4 regions of the Kineococcus rugosus genome follow, and region 4 is predicted to be linked to each of the others. Evidence: riboswitches for the same ligand, from Rfam matches in the RefSeq annotation. Region 4 holds a riboswitch; each other region holds the start of a gene.
The links. A riboswitch is a leader RNA that binds a small molecule or an ion and turns the genes downstream of it on or off. The one in region 4 is predicted to bind S-adenosylmethionine.

Region 1: another riboswitch for S-adenosylmethionine. It lies ahead of ACRYM6_RS16820 (ABC transporter substrate-binding protein); the one in region 4 lies ahead of ACRYM6_RS04090 (O-acetylhomoserine aminocarboxypropyltransferase/cysteine synthase family protein).
Region 2: another riboswitch for S-adenosylmethionine. It lies ahead of ACRYM6_RS06215 (ABC transporter ATP-binding protein); the one in region 4 lies ahead of ACRYM6_RS04090 (O-acetylhomoserine aminocarboxypropyltransferase/cysteine synthase family protein).
Region 3: another riboswitch for S-adenosylmethionine. It lies ahead of ACRYM6_RS16860 (FAD/NAD(P)-binding protein); the one in region 4 lies ahead of ACRYM6_RS04090 (O-acetylhomoserine aminocarboxypropyltransferase/cysteine synthase family protein).

What each region holds. Positions count from the first base shown of each region.
Region 1 is NZ_JBJLSJ010000030.1:32,065-36,195, reverse strand. It holds gene metE (5-methyltetrahydropteroyltriglutamate--homocysteine S-methyltransferase) at 1-1,767, shown strand, start outside; SAM riboswitch class I at 1,916-2,008, shown strand; gene ACRYM6_RS16820 (ABC transporter substrate-binding protein) at 2,203-3,795, shown strand; gene ACRYM6_RS16815 (ABC transporter permease) at 3,792-4,131, shown strand, end outside.
Region 2 is NZ_JBJLSJ010000008.1:72,114-76,244, forward strand. It holds gene ACRYM6_RS06210 (YqjF family protein) at 73-813, opposite strand; SAM riboswitch class I at 888-980, shown strand; gene ACRYM6_RS06215 (ABC transporter ATP-binding protein) at 1,057-1,806, shown strand; gene ACRYM6_RS06220 (aliphatic sulfonate ABC transporter substrate-binding protein) at 1,851-2,879, shown strand; gene ACRYM6_RS06225 (ABC transporter permease) at 2,876-3,676, shown strand; gene ACRYM6_RS06230 (sporulation protein) at 3,813-4,131, shown strand, end outside.
Region 3 is NZ_JBJLSJ010000030.1:42,078-46,208, forward strand. It holds gene ACRYM6_RS16850 (NtaA/DmoA family FMN-dependent monooxygenase) at 1-834, shown strand, start outside; gene ACRYM6_RS16855 (ATP-grasp domain-containing protein) at 902-1,912, opposite strand; SAM riboswitch class I at 2,039-2,133, shown strand; gene ACRYM6_RS16860 (FAD/NAD(P)-binding protein) at 2,309-4,131, shown strand, end outside.
Region 4 is NZ_JBJLSJ010000005.1:94,691-98,821, reverse strand. It holds gene ilvC (ketol-acid reductoisomerase) at 1-971, shown strand, start outside; gene ACRYM6_RS04100 (flavodoxin family protein) at 1,036-1,641, opposite strand; gene ACRYM6_RS04095 (DUF3253 domain-containing protein) at 1,749-2,150, shown strand; SAM riboswitch class I at 2,309-2,414, shown strand; gene ACRYM6_RS04090 (O-acetylhomoserine aminocarboxypropyltransferase/cysteine synthase family protein) at 2,524-3,834, shown strand; gene ACRYM6_RS04085 (LLM class flavin-dependent oxidoreductase) at 3,834-4,131, shown strand, end outside.

The DNA of each region.
Region 1 (4,131 bases), on a different contig from region 4:
ATCTCCCGCCTCGACGACCTGCTGGGCGCCTACGAGGACCTCCTGAGCGCCTACGCCGCCGCGGGCGCCGAGTGGGTGCAGCTCGACGAGCCCGGCCTGGTCAGCGACTCCGCGACCGCCGGCGTCGACGGGCTCACCGACCTCGTGCGGGCCGCCTACGACCGCCTCGGCGCGCTCGCGGGCCGGCCGCGGCTGCTCGTCGCCACCCCCTACGGCGACGCGGGCGACCACCTCGCCGCCCTGGCCGCCGTCGACGGGCTGGCCCTGGACCTGGTGAAGGGTGCCGTCCCGGCCGACCGCTCGGTCCTGGCCGGCAAGACGGTCGTCGGCGGCGTCGTCGACGGTCACAACATCTGGCGCCGCGACCTCGTGCGGGCCCTCGCCGCCCTGCGCGAGCTGGAGGGCCACGCCGGGCACGTCGTGGCCGGGACCTCCACCTCGCTGCTGCACGTCCCGCACGACGTCGCCCGCGAGACGGCGCTGGACGAGCGGCTGCGCGGCTGGCTCTCCTTCGCCGACCAGAAGGTCGGCGAGGTCGTCCTGCTGGGCCGGGCGCTCGGCGACGCGGCCGCCGTCGAAGCCGAGCTGGCCGCCTCGGCCGCGGCGCTGGCCGACCGGCTCACCGCCCCCGGCGTCGTGCGCCCGCAGGTGCGCGAGCGCCTCGCGGCCCTGACCCCGGACGCCTTCGGCCGCAGCGACTACGCCGTCCGGCGCGCCGCGCAGGACGAGGCCCTGGACCTGCCGGCGCTGCCGACGACCACCATCGGCTCGTTCCCGCAGACCACCGAGATCCGCAGGGCCCGCGCGGCGTGGTCGCGCGGCGAGCTCGCCGAGGCCGCCTACGAGGAGTTCCTGCGCGCCGAGATCGACCGCGTCGTGCAGCTGCAGGAGGAGCTCGGCCTGGACGTCCTCGTCCACGGCGAACCCGAGCGCAACGACATGGTCCAGTACTTCGCCGAGCACCTCGACGGTTTCGCCGTCACGCAGCACGGCTGGGTGCAGTCCTACGGCTCGCGCGGCGTCCGCCCGCCGATCCTGTGGGGCGACGTGACGCGCCCGGCGCCGATCACGGTCCCGTGGAGCACCTACACCGCGAGCCGGACGACCCGGCCCGTCAAGGGGATGCTCACCGGCCCGGTGACGATCCTGGCGTGGTCGTTCGTCCGCGACGATCAGCCGCTGGGCGACACCGCGAACCAGGTGGCCCTCGCCCTGCGCGACGAGGTCGCCGACCTGGAGGCGGCGGGCATCGGCATCGTGCAGGTCGACGAACCCGCGCTGCGCGAGCTGCTGCCGCTGAAGACCGCGGACCAGGCGGCCTACCTCGACTGGTCGGTCGCCTCGTTCCGCCTCGCCACCGCCGGTGCGGCCGACGCCACCCAGATCCACACCCACCTGTGCTACTCGGAGTTCGGGGAGGTCATCGAGGCGATCGACGGCCTCGACGCCGACGTCACCAGCATCGAGGCCGCGCGCTCGCGCATGGAGGTCCTCACCGACATCGCCGCCGCCGGGTTCGCCCGCGGCATCGGGCCGGGCGTGTACGACATCCACTCCCCGCGCGTGCCGTCCGCGGAGGAGGTCGTCGGCCTGCTGCGCGCCGCCGTCGCGTCCGTCCCGGCGCGGCAGGTGTGGGTCAACCCCGACTGCGGGCTGAAGACCCGCGGGTACGCCGAGACCACGGAGTCGCTGCGGCACCTGGTGGAGGCGGCCCGCACGGTGCGCGCCGAGCTCCCGTCGGCGGCCGAACCCGTCGCCGCCGGCTGACCCACCGGACCCGGGGCCGACGACCCCGGCCGGCCGAGTCCACCGAGAACCCCTCCGCGGCCACGCGCGGAGGGGTTCTCGTCGTCCCCGGAACCGTTGGGGGGGCAGGGGTTGAGGATCGGCACCCCGACCCCTATGGTGGAACGGCACACCATCCAGAGCGGCTGAGAGACCTGGCTCGACGACGCCGCAGCAACCCCCCGGAAACGGGCGCGGGTGCTTCCGCCAGGAACGATGGAGGAGTTCCCGTGGACCGCACGTCCCACGTCGCCGTGCTGCGTCGCATCGTCGACTTCTGCCTGACGGGTTCCACCGGCTGTCGCTGAACCGCCTCCACCGGCGCACCGGGGACGTTCCCGGCGCCGCCGCGCACCCACCCCGCCGGTGGCTGCGTCCCCCCCCCCGTCGTCCCCCCGTCGTTCCCCTGGAGCCCCCTTGCGCACCCGCACGCCCCTGCTCGCCGTCCCCCTGACCGCCGCCCTCCTCCTCACCGCGTGCAGCGGGGGACGGAGCAGCGCGGAGGACCCGGCCGCCACCACACCCGTCAGCGGCGGGAACCTGACCTTCGCCATCTCCGTGGACTCCGGGTGCATCGACCCGCAGCAGGTCGGCAACAACGACGCCCTGAACATCGGCCGCCAGCTCGTCGACTCCCTCACCGTCCAGGACCTCGACGGGAACATCGCGCCCTGGCTCGCGGAGTCCTGGGAGGTCAGCCCCGACGCCACGACGTTCACGTTCCACCTGCGCGAGGGAGCGACGTTCTCCGACGGGACCCCCGTCGACGCCGCGGCCGTCAAGGCCAACCTCGACGGCATCGTCGCGCTGGGAGCCAAGGCGTCGCTGGGGTCGACGTACCTGCAGGGGTACACCGGGACGCAGACGCCCGACGCGCGGACGGCGGTGGTCACGTTCTCCCAGCCGAGCGCCCAGTTCCTGCAGGCCACCTCCACGATGTCCCTGGGCCTGCTGTCCGTCGCCACGACCACCGCCGACCCGGCGACCCGCTGCGACGGGACCACCCTCGTCGGGTCCGGCCCGTTCGTGGTGGGCAGCTACGCCAGGGACTCCGAGACGGTCCTGGACAAGCGCACCGGGTACGACTGGGCCCCGTCCGGGGCGAAGCACCCCGGGGAGGCGTACCTGGACTCCATCACCTACCGGGTGGTCCCCGAGGCCGGCGTCCGCACCGGGTCGCTGCAGTCCGGGCAGATCGACGCGACCACCGGCATCGCCTCCCAGGACCTGCCGCAGTTCGACGGCGGCGGGTTCTGGACGCAGCGGCGCGCGAACCCCGGCATCCCGTACAACTTCTTCCCCAACGAGTCGCGGCCGCTGTTCGCCGACGAGCGGGTGCGCCGGGCGCTGTCGAAGGCGATCGACCGCGCCCAGCTCGCCACCCTCCTCAACCCCGGCGACGAGGCCGTCAGCGCCGCCGTCTCGGCCTCCACCCCGTCCGCCCCCGACGACTCCGGCGTCCTGGCCCGCGACGTCGACGGCGCGGAGGCGCTGCTCGAGGAGGCCGGCTGGGTGGAGGGCCCGGACGGCGTCCGCACCAGGGACGGGCAGGAACTCACCTTCACGGTCACGTTCTGGCAGCCCACCTCCGCGGTCCTGGAACTCGTGCAGCAGCAGGTGCGCGAGGTCGGCATCGACCTGCAGCTGGAGCAGGGCACGACGGCCGACACCAACGCCCTGCAGGAATCCGGCGACTACGACGTCCTGTTCTACAACCTCACCCGCTCCGACCCGGACGTGCTGCGCACGATCTTCTCCACCGGGTCGCGCAACGTGAACCAGCGCGCGCACAGCGGGGTCGACGACCTGCTGGACCGGCAGGCCGCGACCACCGACACCACCGTGCGCGCCGACCTCGTCGCGCAGGCCTCCGCGCAGCTCCTGGAGCAGGCGCACTCCATCCCGCTCATCGAGCTGTCCACCGTCATCGCCGCGAGCGACACCGTGCACGGCCTGCAGTTCGAGGGCTCGTCGCGGTTGTGGTTCCACGACGCCTGGAAGGAGTCGTGACGGGGTACGTCCTGCGCCGGCTCGGGCAGGCCGTCGTCGTCCTGTGGGCCGCGTACACGGTGACGTTCGTGATCCTCTACCTGCTGCCCAGCGACCCCGTCGCGATCATGCTGGCCGGCGGCCAGGGCGGGGAGCAGTCCACGGTGGACCCCGCGCAGGTCGCCGCCCTGCGCGCCGAGCACGGCCTGGACGACCCGCTGCCCGTGCAGTACGTCCACGCCCTGGGGCGGACCCTGCAGCTGGACTTCGGGAACTCCCTCCAGAACGGCGCGCCGGTCGCCTCCCTCATCGGGCAGGCGCTGCCGCAGACCGCGCTGCTGGCGGTCTCGGCCTTCG
Region 2 (4,131 bases), on a different contig from region 4:
AGGGTCGTCGTGATCGTCGTCGCACATCGGCGGCGGCGGTCCTCTCCTGGTTCCGGGGACGGTACGCGGTGGTCAACGCACCGTCTCACGCCCCAGTTCCCGGGGCAGCGCGAAGCGGGTCGTGACCCGCCGCGCGAACGCGACGTGGTCCGGCGGGCCGGCCACCTCGAACCCCGCCGCCGCGACCAGCCCGTCGTCCAGCTCCAGGACCTCGGCCGAGCGCAGCGGCCACCGCTCGTGCTCGTTGGCGATCCACCAGGTGCGGCCCAGGTGCTGCGCGTGCAGCCCGAACCGCGACGTGAGGAACACCCCGAGGTCGTCGACGGCCGGTGCGCCCTCGCGGACGGCGACGCGGCTGCGCACCCCCGCGCGGGTCCGGCACGTCCACAGCAGCTCCCGCGCCCCGTCCCGCACGCGCACCGCGTGGCGCATCGACGACCAGCGGTAGGGCAGGCCGAACGCCAGCTGCGCGCCGACGACGACGGCGAGCCGGCTCGCGTCCAGGCTCGCGAACACCACCCCCCGGCGGCCCTCGTCGTCCACGGAGTAGAACCGCACGTTCGTCTCCAGGAACGTTCCCGCGTACGGGACGCTGCCCCGCCGTCCCGGCCCGGCCCCGCGCAGGGTGAAGGGGATGAGGCCCACGTAGGTGGCGCCGTCGAGGACGTCGGGGCGGACCCCCGGCGGCATGAGCGGCGCGACCCGGGCGGGGTCCACGGCCCAGTGCAGGAACGCGAGGTCGTCCCAGTGCTGGTGCATCATCACGGGCCCGTGCAGGGCCACGGCCTCGGGCGAGGGCAGGCGGTCGACCACCCCGACAGGGTGCCGGAGGCGCCCCGGTCCGGCGACCCGTTCGGCACCACCCCCGTGGCTGGCCTACAGTGTGCCCACCATCCAGAGCGGCCGAGAGACCTGGCTCGTCGACGCCGCAGCAACCGCCTCCCCGTGAGGTGTGGTGCTCATGCCGGGACCGATGGAGGAGATCGCGTGACGACCACACCCACCGCCACCGCGTCCGCGTCCGCCCCGGGCGCCACCCGCGTCGACGCCGCCGGCGTGCGGCTGCGCGGCGTGAGCCGCTCCTTCGGCGGGCACCGCGTGCTCGCGCCGCTGGACCTGGACCTGCGGGCAGGCAGCACCGTGGCGCTCGTGGGCGCCTCCGGCTGCGGGAAGTCGACGCTGCTGCGGCTCGTCGCCGGCCTGGACACCCCGTCGGCCGGCACCGTCGAGGTCGCCGGGCAGCCCGTCCGCGGGGTCCACCCCCGCACCGCCGTCGTGTTCCAGGAACCGCGCCTGCTGCCCTGGCGCGACCTCGCCGGGAACGTCGCCTTCGGCCTGCCCCGCGGCACCGCCCGCGCCGCCGGGCGCGAGGAGGTGCTGCGCTGGCTGGAGGTCGTCGGCCTGGAGGACTTCGCCGGGCACCGGCCGCGGCGGGTCTCCGGCGGCATGGCCCAGCGGACCGCGCTGGCCCGGGCGCTGGTCCGCCGCCCCGGCGTCCTGCTGCTCGACGAGCCGTTCGCCGCCCTCGACGCCCTCACCCGGCTGCGCATGCAGGACCTGCTCGACGAGGTCCAGCGCGGCACCGGGGCCACGGTCGTGTTCGTCACCCACGACGTCGACGAGGCGCTGCACCTGGCCGACCGCGTCCTGGTGCTCGGCAAGGACGGGAACGACGACGAGGCGGGTGCCCGCGTCGTGCGCGACCTCGTCGTCGACGCGCCCCGCCCCCGCGACCGCGCCGACGCCGCCACCGCCCGGCTGCGCGTCGAGCTGCTCGACCTGCTCGGCGTCCCCCGCACCGCCTGAACGACCCCCCGCGCACCCCCCACCACCGCACCCCCGGGAGAACTGTGTCCACGCTGCCCCGCACCACCACCCGTCGCGCCCTGCTCGGCCTCGGCCTGGGTTCCCTCGCCCTCACCGCGGCCGGCTGCGTGCAGGGCGAGTCCTCCTCCGGCAGCGCCGCCCCCACCGCGAGCAGCGGGTCCGGCGGCGGCGACCGGGTCCGCCTCGACTACGCCCTCTACAACCCCCTCAGCCTCGTCGTGCGCGAGCAGAAGATCCTCGAGGACGCCGGCCTGACCGTGCAGTGGGAGCAGTCGCAGGGCAGCAACAAGGCCAACGAGTTCCTCCGCAACGGCAACCTCGACCTGGCCTCCACCGCCGGGTCGGCCGTCCTGCAGGCCCGGACCAACGGCTCGCCCGTGCAGACCGTCGAGGTGTACTCCCAGCCGGAGTGGACCGCGCTCGTCGTCGGGAAGGACTCCACCGTCACCGACGTCGCGGGGTTGCGCGGCAAGAAGATCGCGGCCACCACCGGCACCGACCCGTACTTCTTCCTCCAGCAGGCGCTCGCCCAGGCCGGGTTGTCCGGTTCCGACGTCGAGATCCTCAACATCCAGCACGCCGACGGCCGCGCCGCCCTCGAACGCGGCGACGTCGACGCGTGGGCGGGGCTGGACCCGAACATGGCGGCCACCGAGATCCAGGCCGGGTCGAAGCTGCTGTACCGCAACGTCGACTTCAACACCTACGGCGTCCTCAACGCCCGCGAGGAGTTCATCCAGGACTCCCCCGACCTCGTCCAGCAGGTCGTCGACGCCTACGCGACGGCCCGCGCGTGGGCGCTGGCGAACCCCGCCGAGCTCGCGACGCTGTACGCGACCGCCGCGCAGCTGTCGCCCGAGGTCGCCGCCCGCGTCCTGGAACGCACCACGCTCGACCTCGACGGGGTTCCCGGCGAGGCGCAGCGGACGGTGCTGGCCGGGATCGTCCCGCTCATGGCCGCCACCGGTGACGTCCCGTCGGAGGACGCCGCGACGACGGCGCTCGACACGCTGCTCGTGCCGGAGTTCGCGCAGAAGGCGTCCGCGTCGTGAGCGTGGCCACTCCCGCCCGGGAGCGGACCCCGGACGCCCCGGCGCGCCGGGTCCGGTCCGGCTGGTGGCTGGGGGCCGTCGTGCCCGTGGCCCTCGTGGCGGCCTGGTGGGCGACCACCGCGGCCGGGGTGTTCCTGCCCAGCCAGCTCCCGCCGCCCGGTGACGTCCTCACCGCCGCGCAGCAGTTGTGGACCACCGGTCAGCTCCAGACGAACATCGCCATCAGCGTGCAGCGGGTGCTCGTCGGGTTCGCGCTCGGCGCCGCCGCGGGTCTCGTCCTCGGCGGGCTGACGGGGTCGTCCCGGCTGGCGTACCGCCTGCTGTCCCCGACCCTCGGGGCGCTGCGCGCGGTGCCGTCGCTGGCGTGGGTCCCGCTGCTGGGGTTGTGGATCGGGCTCGGGGAACCCCCGAAGATCACCCTCGTCGCGATCGGGGCGTTCTTCCCCGTCTACACGACCGTGGTCTCCTCCCTGACCCACCTCGACCCCGCGCTCGTCGAGGTCGGCCGCGCCTACGGCCGCCGCGGCATCGGGTTGTTCACCTCGATCCTGCTGCCCGCCACCGCACCCGCGCTGCTGTCCGGGTTGCGGTTGGGGCTGGCGCAGAGCTGGCTGTTCCTCGTCGCCGCCGAGCTCATCTCCTCCTCCATCGGCCTCGGCTACCAGATGACCAACGGGCAGAACACGTCCCGCACCGACCAGGTGCTGCTGGCGATCATCCTGCTGGCGCTGCTGGGCAAGGCGTCCGACGTGGTGCTCGGGTTCGTCGAGGGACGGGTCAAGGCGTCGCGGGACTGACCCGCCCGTCCCCCGGGGGCCCGGTCCTGCTGCGGCGGGGCCGGGCCCCCGTCGTCCCCGCCCCGGGGAACGCGGCGCCCGTCCCGGCCGTCCTCCGGGAGGGGGCCGGCCGGCGGCCCCGGGGACGGAGGACGGGATGGCTCTGCGCGACCTGGCCGCACGCTTCGGTGCGGGTGCGGCGACGGTGGACACGGTGCTGGAGGACGACGTCGCGCGGCCGGGTGGCCCCGTGCGGGGCCGGGTCGTCGTGACCGGCGGCAAGGTGCCCCAGGACGTGCAGGAGGTCGTCGTCGCCCTGCAGGCCCGGGTGGAGGTCGAGAGCGGCGACACCGAGTGGCGCGAGGACGTCGCCTTCGGCAGCGCCCGCGTCGGCGCGGGGTTCACCACCGTGCCCGGGCAGCGGGCCGAGCTGCCGTTCGCGCTGACCCTGCCGTGGCAGACGCCGATCACCGCGA
Region 3 (4,131 bases), on a different contig from region 4:
AACCTCGCCAAGGCCGTCTGGGACAGCTGGGACGGGACGGGTTTCACGCCGGTGACCTCCCGCGACCGGTTCTTCGACGTGGAGATCACCCCGACCGTCCCGCGCAGCCCGCAGCAGCACCCGGTCCTGTTCCAGGCGGGCGACTCCCCCGCGGGCCGCGACTTCGCGACCCGCACGGCCGACGTCATCTTCTCCCGGCACGGGACCCACCACGCCGACGCCCTGGAGTTCGCCGACGACATCCGCCGCCGCACGGTCGCCGCGGGCCGCCCCGAGGGCGACGTGCTGATCCTGCCCGGCACGCAGGTCGTCGTGGCCGACAACGAGGCCGAGGTCGAGGAGAAGGCCCGCTGGGTCCTGGAGCAGCAGGTCACCCCCGCGACCGCGCTGTCCCTGGTCGGGCAGGTGTGGGGCGAGGACCTGTCGGGCTACGACCCGGACGGCCCGCTGCCCGCGCACGACCCCGTCATCGAGGACATCGACGGCACCCGCGGCGCGCACCGCGCCGGCAGCAACGCCCGCGACCTCGCGCGGCAGTGGCGCGCGGTGGCCGAGGAGAACAAGTTCTCGCTGCGGGAACTGGTGCTGCACCACTCCTCCGAGCGCGGGTTCGCCGGGACGGCCTCCCAGCTCGCCGACGAGCTGACCTTCTGGGTCCGCTCGGGCGCCAGCGACGGGTTCAACATCACGCCGTACCTCGTGCCGTCCGGGCTGGACGACATCGTCGACCAGCTCGTGCCCGCCCTGCAGGACCGCGGGGCGTACCCGAGCGAGTACGTCGGCACGACGCTGCGCGAGCACCTGGGGCTGCGGCCGCCGCTGACGCGCCGCTGAGCCACCACGGACGTGCGGGCCCCCGGGACACCTTCCCGGGGGCCCGCACGCGGTGCGCGGCTCGCCGTCACCCCTGCCGGGCGGTCTCGTCCCGCAGCAGCTCGCCGAGGTACCGGGCGATCTCCCCAGGCCCCGAGCGCGGCGCGACGGCCTCCACGGCGGGGTTGTAGTTCGTGTTGGTGTTCACGTCGTACGTGACGGTGCGCCCGTCGGCGGTCTCGAGGAACTCGATGCCGGCGATCTCGATCCCCGCCTCGCGCAGCAGGTCCGCGTACCGCCTGATGAGCGGGGTGTCGGCCGTGACGTCCCCGCGCAGCGAGAACAGCCCCTGCGGGCCGTCCACGACGCACGCCTCGAGGGCCTGCCCCGAGGTCGGGACCTCGCACGCGTCGGCCGGGCACAGCTCGAAGCTTCCCGCCGAGGTGTCGACCCGCACCGCGTACACGAACTCCCCGCCGACGAACTCGGCGCGGGTGATGAACGGCTGCGCCGAGCGCAGGTACTCCTGCAGCAGGGTGATGCCGTCGGCCGGTTCCTCGAACTCCGGGGAGGCGACGTGCGCGTCGAACTCCTCGTGGGAGTCGAACCGGCGCACGCCCAGGCCCTTGCCGCCCTGGTTGTGCTTGGTGATGAACGGCACGTCGAGCTCCCGGGTCCGCCGCGACAGGTCGTCGCGGCCGAACACCGCGAGCGTGCGGGGCACGTCGAACCCGTGGCGGCGCAGCAGGGCGTGCTGGGCGACCTTGCTGACCTCCAGCTCCACGACCGGCGTGCCCCCCACGACGCGCCGCCCCCAGCCCTCCAGCCAGGCGAACACCGCGCGGGTGTACTCCTTGGTGCGCTCGTGGCCGCGGGTGTGCGCCGACGCGCTCAGCCGCGACCAGTACACGCCGGGCGCCGGTTCGGCGTCCAGGTCCAGGGAGCCGTCGGTCAGCAGCACCTCCTGGAACGGCACACCGGCGGTGCGGAACGCCGCCTCGAACGGCGGGAACCACTCGGGGTTCTCGTGGACGACGTGCACGCGCGGCTCGGTGCCGGTCGCGAAGGTCCAGCTGCGGGTGTCCTCGACGGTGGTCACGGGTTTCCTCCGGTGCTCGTGCGGGGCGTGCGACCAGGGTGCCACCCCGGCCCCGGGGCGCCGCCCGGAACCCCGGGGGACCGCGGGTGCTTGGTGTTCGGCCGGGTCGTGGGCTACTTTCGAGGTCGTCCATCCAGAGCGGCCGAGAGACCTGGCTCACCGACGTCGCAGCAACCCCCCGATCCGTCGGGCGAGGGTGCTTCCGCCAGGACCGATGGGAGTCGCAGCATGAGCGGTCGCACCGCACCGGGGAACCTCCTCGTCCGGCGCCGTCACGTCGACCTGGGACGGCTGAGCTCGGCGGTCTGTGCGGGGGTCTGACCCCCCGTCCGTCGCGGCGACGCCCGCGGACGTCCACTGCGCCGGTCCCCCGGTGCGGCCCCCCGGAGACCCCTCGTGCCTGGTACGACCCGCCCCACCCCCCGCTCCCTCGGCATCGTCGGTGCCGGTCCCCGCACGCTGGTCCTGCTGCAGCGCCTCGGCGCGCGGTGGACCGCAGCCGGTGACGAGCGCCCCCTGGACGTCCACGTGGTGGACCCCTTCGACTCCGGCGCCGGCCGCGTCTGGCGGGAGGCCCAGGACCCGCTGCTGTGGATGAACTCGCGGGCCGCCGACATCAGCGTGCTGCCCGACGCCTCCGTGACCGGGCTGACCGGGCCCGTCCAGCACGGTCCCGGCCTGGCGGAGTGGGTCACGCAGCACCGCGCCGACCTCGTGCTCGACGCGGCCGCCGCCGGGGACGACCTGCTGCGCGAGGAGGTCCTGCGCCACGAACCCGGGTCGTTCACCTCACGCCGGCTGGCCAGCCGCTACTTCGCCGACGCCTGGCACCGGACCCTGGCCGGGCTGCCCGCCGGGGTGCGGGTCCACCGCCACGCGCGGACGGTCCTCGACCTCACCGACGACCCCGCCGACGGCAGCCAGCACCTGCACCTGGCCGGGCTGGAGGGCACCCTGCGGGTCGACGCCGTGCTGCTGGTGCAGGGCCACCTCGACGTCCGGCCGGGGCCCCGCGAGCGCCGGGTCGAGGCGTTCGCCCGCACGCACGGGCTGGCCTACGTCCGTCCCGGCTACACCAGCGACCAGGACCTCGACGTGCTGCGGCCGGGCGTCGACGTCGTCGTGGTGGGCATGGGCCTGGCCTTCGTGGACCTGGTGGTGCGGCTGACCGAGGGGCGCGGAGGGCGGTTCACCGAGAACCCCGACGGGAGCCTGGAGTACCGGCGCAGCGGACGCGAACCGCGGCTGCACGTGGGGTCGCGGCGCGGGGTGCCGTACCGCGCGAAGATCGGGTACGCCACGCCCACCGACCTGGGGCTGCCGCGCTACTACTCGGCGCGGGCCGTCGAGGCCCAGCACGGCGACGCCCCCCTGGACCTGCGGGTCGACCTGTGGCCGCTGATCGCCAAGGAGCTGGCGGGCGCGCACTACCGCGAGCTGTTCCGCACCCACCCCGGTCGCACGGCGCTGGCGGCCGCGGAGTTCGACGCCCGCTTCTCCCGCGCCGCGTGGGGGTCGGCGGAGGTCGACGAACTGGTCGAGCGGGCCGTGCCGGACCCGGCCGACCGGTTCGACCCGGCCGACCTGGACCGCCCCCTCGACACCTGGTGGGGGACGTCCGGGGACGAGGTGCACGAGCGGGTCCTGCGCCACCTCGAGGACGACCGCGCCCGGCGCAGCGACCCGCGCCACTCCCCCGACGGCGCCGTCGTCGCCGCGCTGCTGTCCGCGTACGTGGTGACGGCCGGGTTGCACGCGGCGGGCCGGCTGAACGCCCGCTCGGCGGCGGTCGACGTGGACGGCTGGTGGCACGGGTTCTTCAGCTACGTGGCGAGCGGGCCGCCGCCGCAGCGGGTGCGGCAACTGTCGGCGCTGGCGCGGGCGGGGGTGCTGCGGTTCCTGGGGGCCGGGCTGAACGTCGTCGCCGACCCGGAGGCCGGCGCGTTCACCGCGACCTCCGACAGCGGCCCGCACGAGGTGCGGGCCGGGGCCCTGGTCGAGGCCCGGTTGCCCGTCCCGGACCTGGAGTGGACCTCCGACGTGCTGCTGACGCGGCTGCGCGAACGCGGTGAGGTCCGGGCCCACGAGATCTCCGACGGCGGGACCCGGCTGTCGAACGGCCGGCTCGTCGTGGACCCCCGAGGGCGGCTGGTCCGCGGGGACGGCTCACCCCACCCGCGGCGGTTCGCCACCGGCGCCTGGGTCTCCGGGGAGGGCGC
Region 4 (4,131 bases):
TGGCCGTCATCGGCTTCGGCAGCCAGGGCCACGCCCACGCGCTGTCGCTGCGCGACTCCGGCGTCGACGTGGTCGTCGGCCTCAAGGAGGGCTCGAAGTCCACGGCCAAGGCGACCGAGCAGGGCCTGACCGTCCTCACCCCGTTCGAGGCCGCCAAGGCCGCCGACGTGATCATGGTCCTGGTGCCGGACCACCTGCAGCGCGGTCTGTACGCCGAGGCCATCGAGCCGAACCTGACCGCCGGCAAGGCGCTGTTCTTCAGCCACGGCTTCAACATCCGCTTCGGCTACATCAAGCCCCCGGTCGACGTCGACGTCGTCATGGTCGCCCCCAAGGGCCCGGGTCACCTGGTGCGCCGCGAGTACGTCGACGGCCGCGGCGTCCCGGTGATCGTCGCCGTCGAGCAGGACGCGACCGGTCACGCCTGGGAGCTGGCCCTGGCCTACGCCAAGGCCATCGGCGGCCTGCGCGCCGGCGGCATCAAGACCACCTTCACCGAAGAGACCGAGACCGACCTGTTCGGTGAGCAGGCCGTCCTGTGCGGTGGCGCCTCCGCCCTCGTGCAGACCGGTTTCGAGGTCCTCATCGAGGCCGGCTACCAGCCGGAGGTCGCCTACTTCGAGTGCCTGCACGAGCTGAAGCTGATCGTCGACCTCATGTACGAGGGTGGCATCGCCAAGCAGCGCTGGAGCGTCTCGGACACCGCCGAGTGGGGCGACTACATCTCCGGCCCGCGCGTCATCGACGCCTCGGTCAAGGAGCGCATGAAGGACGTCCTCAAGGACATCCAGGACGGCACCTTCGCCCGCAACTTCATCGAGGACCAGGACGCCGGGGCCCCGAAGTTCAAGGAGCTGCGCGCCAAGGGTGAGCAGCACCCGATCGAGGCCACCGGCCGCGAGCTGCGCAAGCTCATGGCGTGGGTGAAGTCGGACAACTCCGACTACGTCGAGGGCTCCGCCGCCCGCTGACCCGCGAGCACCGGGACCCCCGCACCCCTCCCGGGGTGCGGGGGTCCCGTCGTGATGGGGGTGCTCAGCCCTTGAGCTTGCGGGTGAGGCCCACGACGCGCTGCACGAGGTGGTCCAGCGCGGTGTTCGTGACGTCGCCGACGGGGATGTCGTTGGCGCCGCCGGTGACGTGGCTGACGCCGTAGGGGTTGCCGTCGACGAACTTCGAACCGTCGGTGTAGCCGGGCGGGACGATGATCCCCCCGAAGTGGTAGATCGTGTTGTACAGCGCGATGAGGGTGGTCTCCTGGCCGCCGTGGGCGGTCTGGGAGGCGGTGAAGCCGGCGTAGACCTTGTCGGCCAGCTGGCCCTGGGCCCACTGCGGGCCGAGGGAGTCGATGAAGGTCTTCAGCTGCCCGGCGATGTTGCCGTAGCGGGTGGGGGAGCCGAACAGCACCGCGTCGGCCCACACGACGTCCTCGGCGGTGACGCCCGGAGCGCCCCTGCCCGCTTCGGCCTCGGCGGCCTGCTCGTCGGTGGCGGCCTTCTCCCCGCCGGTGGGCTGGCGCTGGACCTGGCGCAGCCGGACCTCCGCGCCGGCCTGCTCGCCGGTGGCGGCGAGCCTCTCGGCCATCGTCCGGACCGTGCCGGTGGCGGAGTAGTAGACGATCGCGAGCTTCACGTCGCTCACTGGGGCCTCCCGAGTCGTTGAACGTGCAAGTGTCAGGGGCCAACCTAGCCCGCTCCCGTCGCGGACGCACCCGAGGTGTGTCACGTTGGGCGCCGGAGGAGGTGGCCGTGCCCACACGCAGGACGACCCGGGCGGCGACCCCGGCCGCCAAGGACTGCGCCGTCTGCGGCCGGACCATCACCTGGCGCAAGAAGTGGGAGCGCGACTGGGACGCGGTGAAGTACTGCTCCGACGCCTGCCGCCGCCGGGCCCGGTCGTCGAAGGACCTCGACGCCGACCTCGAGGCGACGCTGCGCCGGCTGCTCGACGAGCGGGGTCCCTCCAAGACCGTCTGCCCCAGCGAGGTGGCCCGCGCCGTCGGCGGTGACGACGACTGGCGCGGGCTGGTGGAACCGGCGCGGTCCGCCGCGCGCCGGCTCGTGGCCGCCGGCGAGGCCGAGATCACCCAGGGCGGTCGCGTCGTCGACCCCTCGACCGCGAAGGGCCCGATCCGGGTGCGACGGCGCTGAGGGGCGGGCGCGGCTCGTCGCCGTGCTCGACGTCCTCTCCGGCGGGCGAGCCCGGTGAGGGGTGACGACGCCGGCGGGTTCGTCGAGGGCACCGGGTTCCGCCGCCCCCGATCGTGTGAAGCGCTTGACAGGTCGGCGTCGCGTGCCCTCCACTGGGGGAGCCATCCAGAGCGGCCGAGAGACCTGGCTCGTCGACGCCGCAGCAACCGCCCTCCCGGGTAGGTGCTCCCGCCAGGACCGATGGGAGAGGAACCCCGATGGAGCACGCACCGCTGACGCGACGTCTCGTGATCGACCTGCTGCGCGGTGCCGGGACGACCTGTCGGGCCTGACCGCCCCGACGTCCTCGAAACCGCTCCCGGAAGGTCCCGCGATGCCGCACGTCCCGCACACCCCCCTGTCCTTCGCCACCCAGCAGGTCCACGCCGGGGCTGAACCCGACCCCGTGACCGGCGCCCGCGTCACCCCCGTCCACCTCACCGCGGGGTTCGTCTTCGACGACTTCGAGCAGGCCCGGGCCCGCTTCGCCGGGGAGGACGACGGGTACGTCTACACGCGGATGGCGAACCCGACGACGGCCGCGGTGGAACGCCGGCTCGCCGTCCTGGAGGGCGGCACCGACGCCGTCCTGCTCGGCACCGGGCAGGCCGCCCTCACCGTCGCGCTCCTGGGGATCCTCGGTGCCGGGGACCACCTCGTGGCCGCCGCCGACCTGTACGAGGGGTCCCGCGGGTTGTTCCTGGAGAACTTCGCCCGGCTGGGCATCGCGGTCGACTTCGCCGCCGGGCCGCAGGACTGGGAGCGGCTCGTGCGCCCCACCACCCGCGCCTTCTTCGCCGAGTCGGTCGCCAACCCCAAGAACACCGTCCTGGACCTGCCCGCCGTCGCCGCCGTCGCGCACCGGCACGGCGTCCCCCTCGTCGTCGACAACACCTTCGCCACGCCCTACCTCCTGCGCCCCCTGGAGCACGGGGCCGACGTCGTCGTGCACTCGGCCAGCAAGTTCCTCGCCGGGCACGGCGCCGCCCTCGGCGGGGCCGTGGTGACGGGGGAGGGTTTCGACTGGAGCGGGTTCGGCCACCTGACCGCACCGGCCGGCGTCCTCGGCGGCGTGAGCTGGGTGGACCGCCACGGCCCGCACCGCGCCTACGTCGAGCACACCCGCGGTGTCGTGGCCTCCCGGATGGGACCGGCGATCTCCCCGTTCAACGCGTTCCTCGTGCAGCAGGGCCTGGAGACGCTGTCGCTGCGGGTGGCCCGGCAGAGCAGCACGGCCGAGCACCTCGCGCGCTGGCTGCGGGAGCGGCCCGAGGTGGTGGCCGTCGACCACGCCGCCCTGCCCGAGCACCCCTCGCACGCGGTGGCCCGGCGCCTGCTGCCCCGCGGGTCCGGCGCGGTGTTCTCCGTGACGCTCGCCGGTGGACGTCCTGCCGCGCAACGGTTCGTCGACGCCGTGCAGCTGTTCACCCGGATGACGCACGTCGGTGACGTGCGCTCCCTGGTCATCCACCCGGCCAGCACGACGCACGCCCACCGCACCGAGACCGAACGGCTCCAGACCGGCATCTGGCCCGGGTTGCTGCGGTTGTCCATCGGCCTGGAGGAACCGGCCGACCTGGTCGCCGACCTCGAACGCGCCCTGGCCGCCACGCATGCGCCGGCGCTGGCGGAGGTGGGTTCCTGATGGGCCGGTTGCAGCACTTCGGCTACTTCTTCTCCCGGGGTTTCGGCCCGCAGGGCTGGGGCCGGGACTACCAGGCGTGGAACGACGACTGGACCCGCCCGGACCTGTACGCGCACGCCGTCCGGGACCTCGAACGCGCCGGGTTCGACCTCGTCGTCGTCGAGGACGCCGTCTCGCTGGGCAACCCCGCGACCCTGGACCTGCGGGTGCGCGCGGCGTACGGCGGTCCCAAGCACGACCCGCTGCTCCTGGCGCCCTACCTGTTCGCGGCCACGACCCACCTCGGCGTCGTGCCGA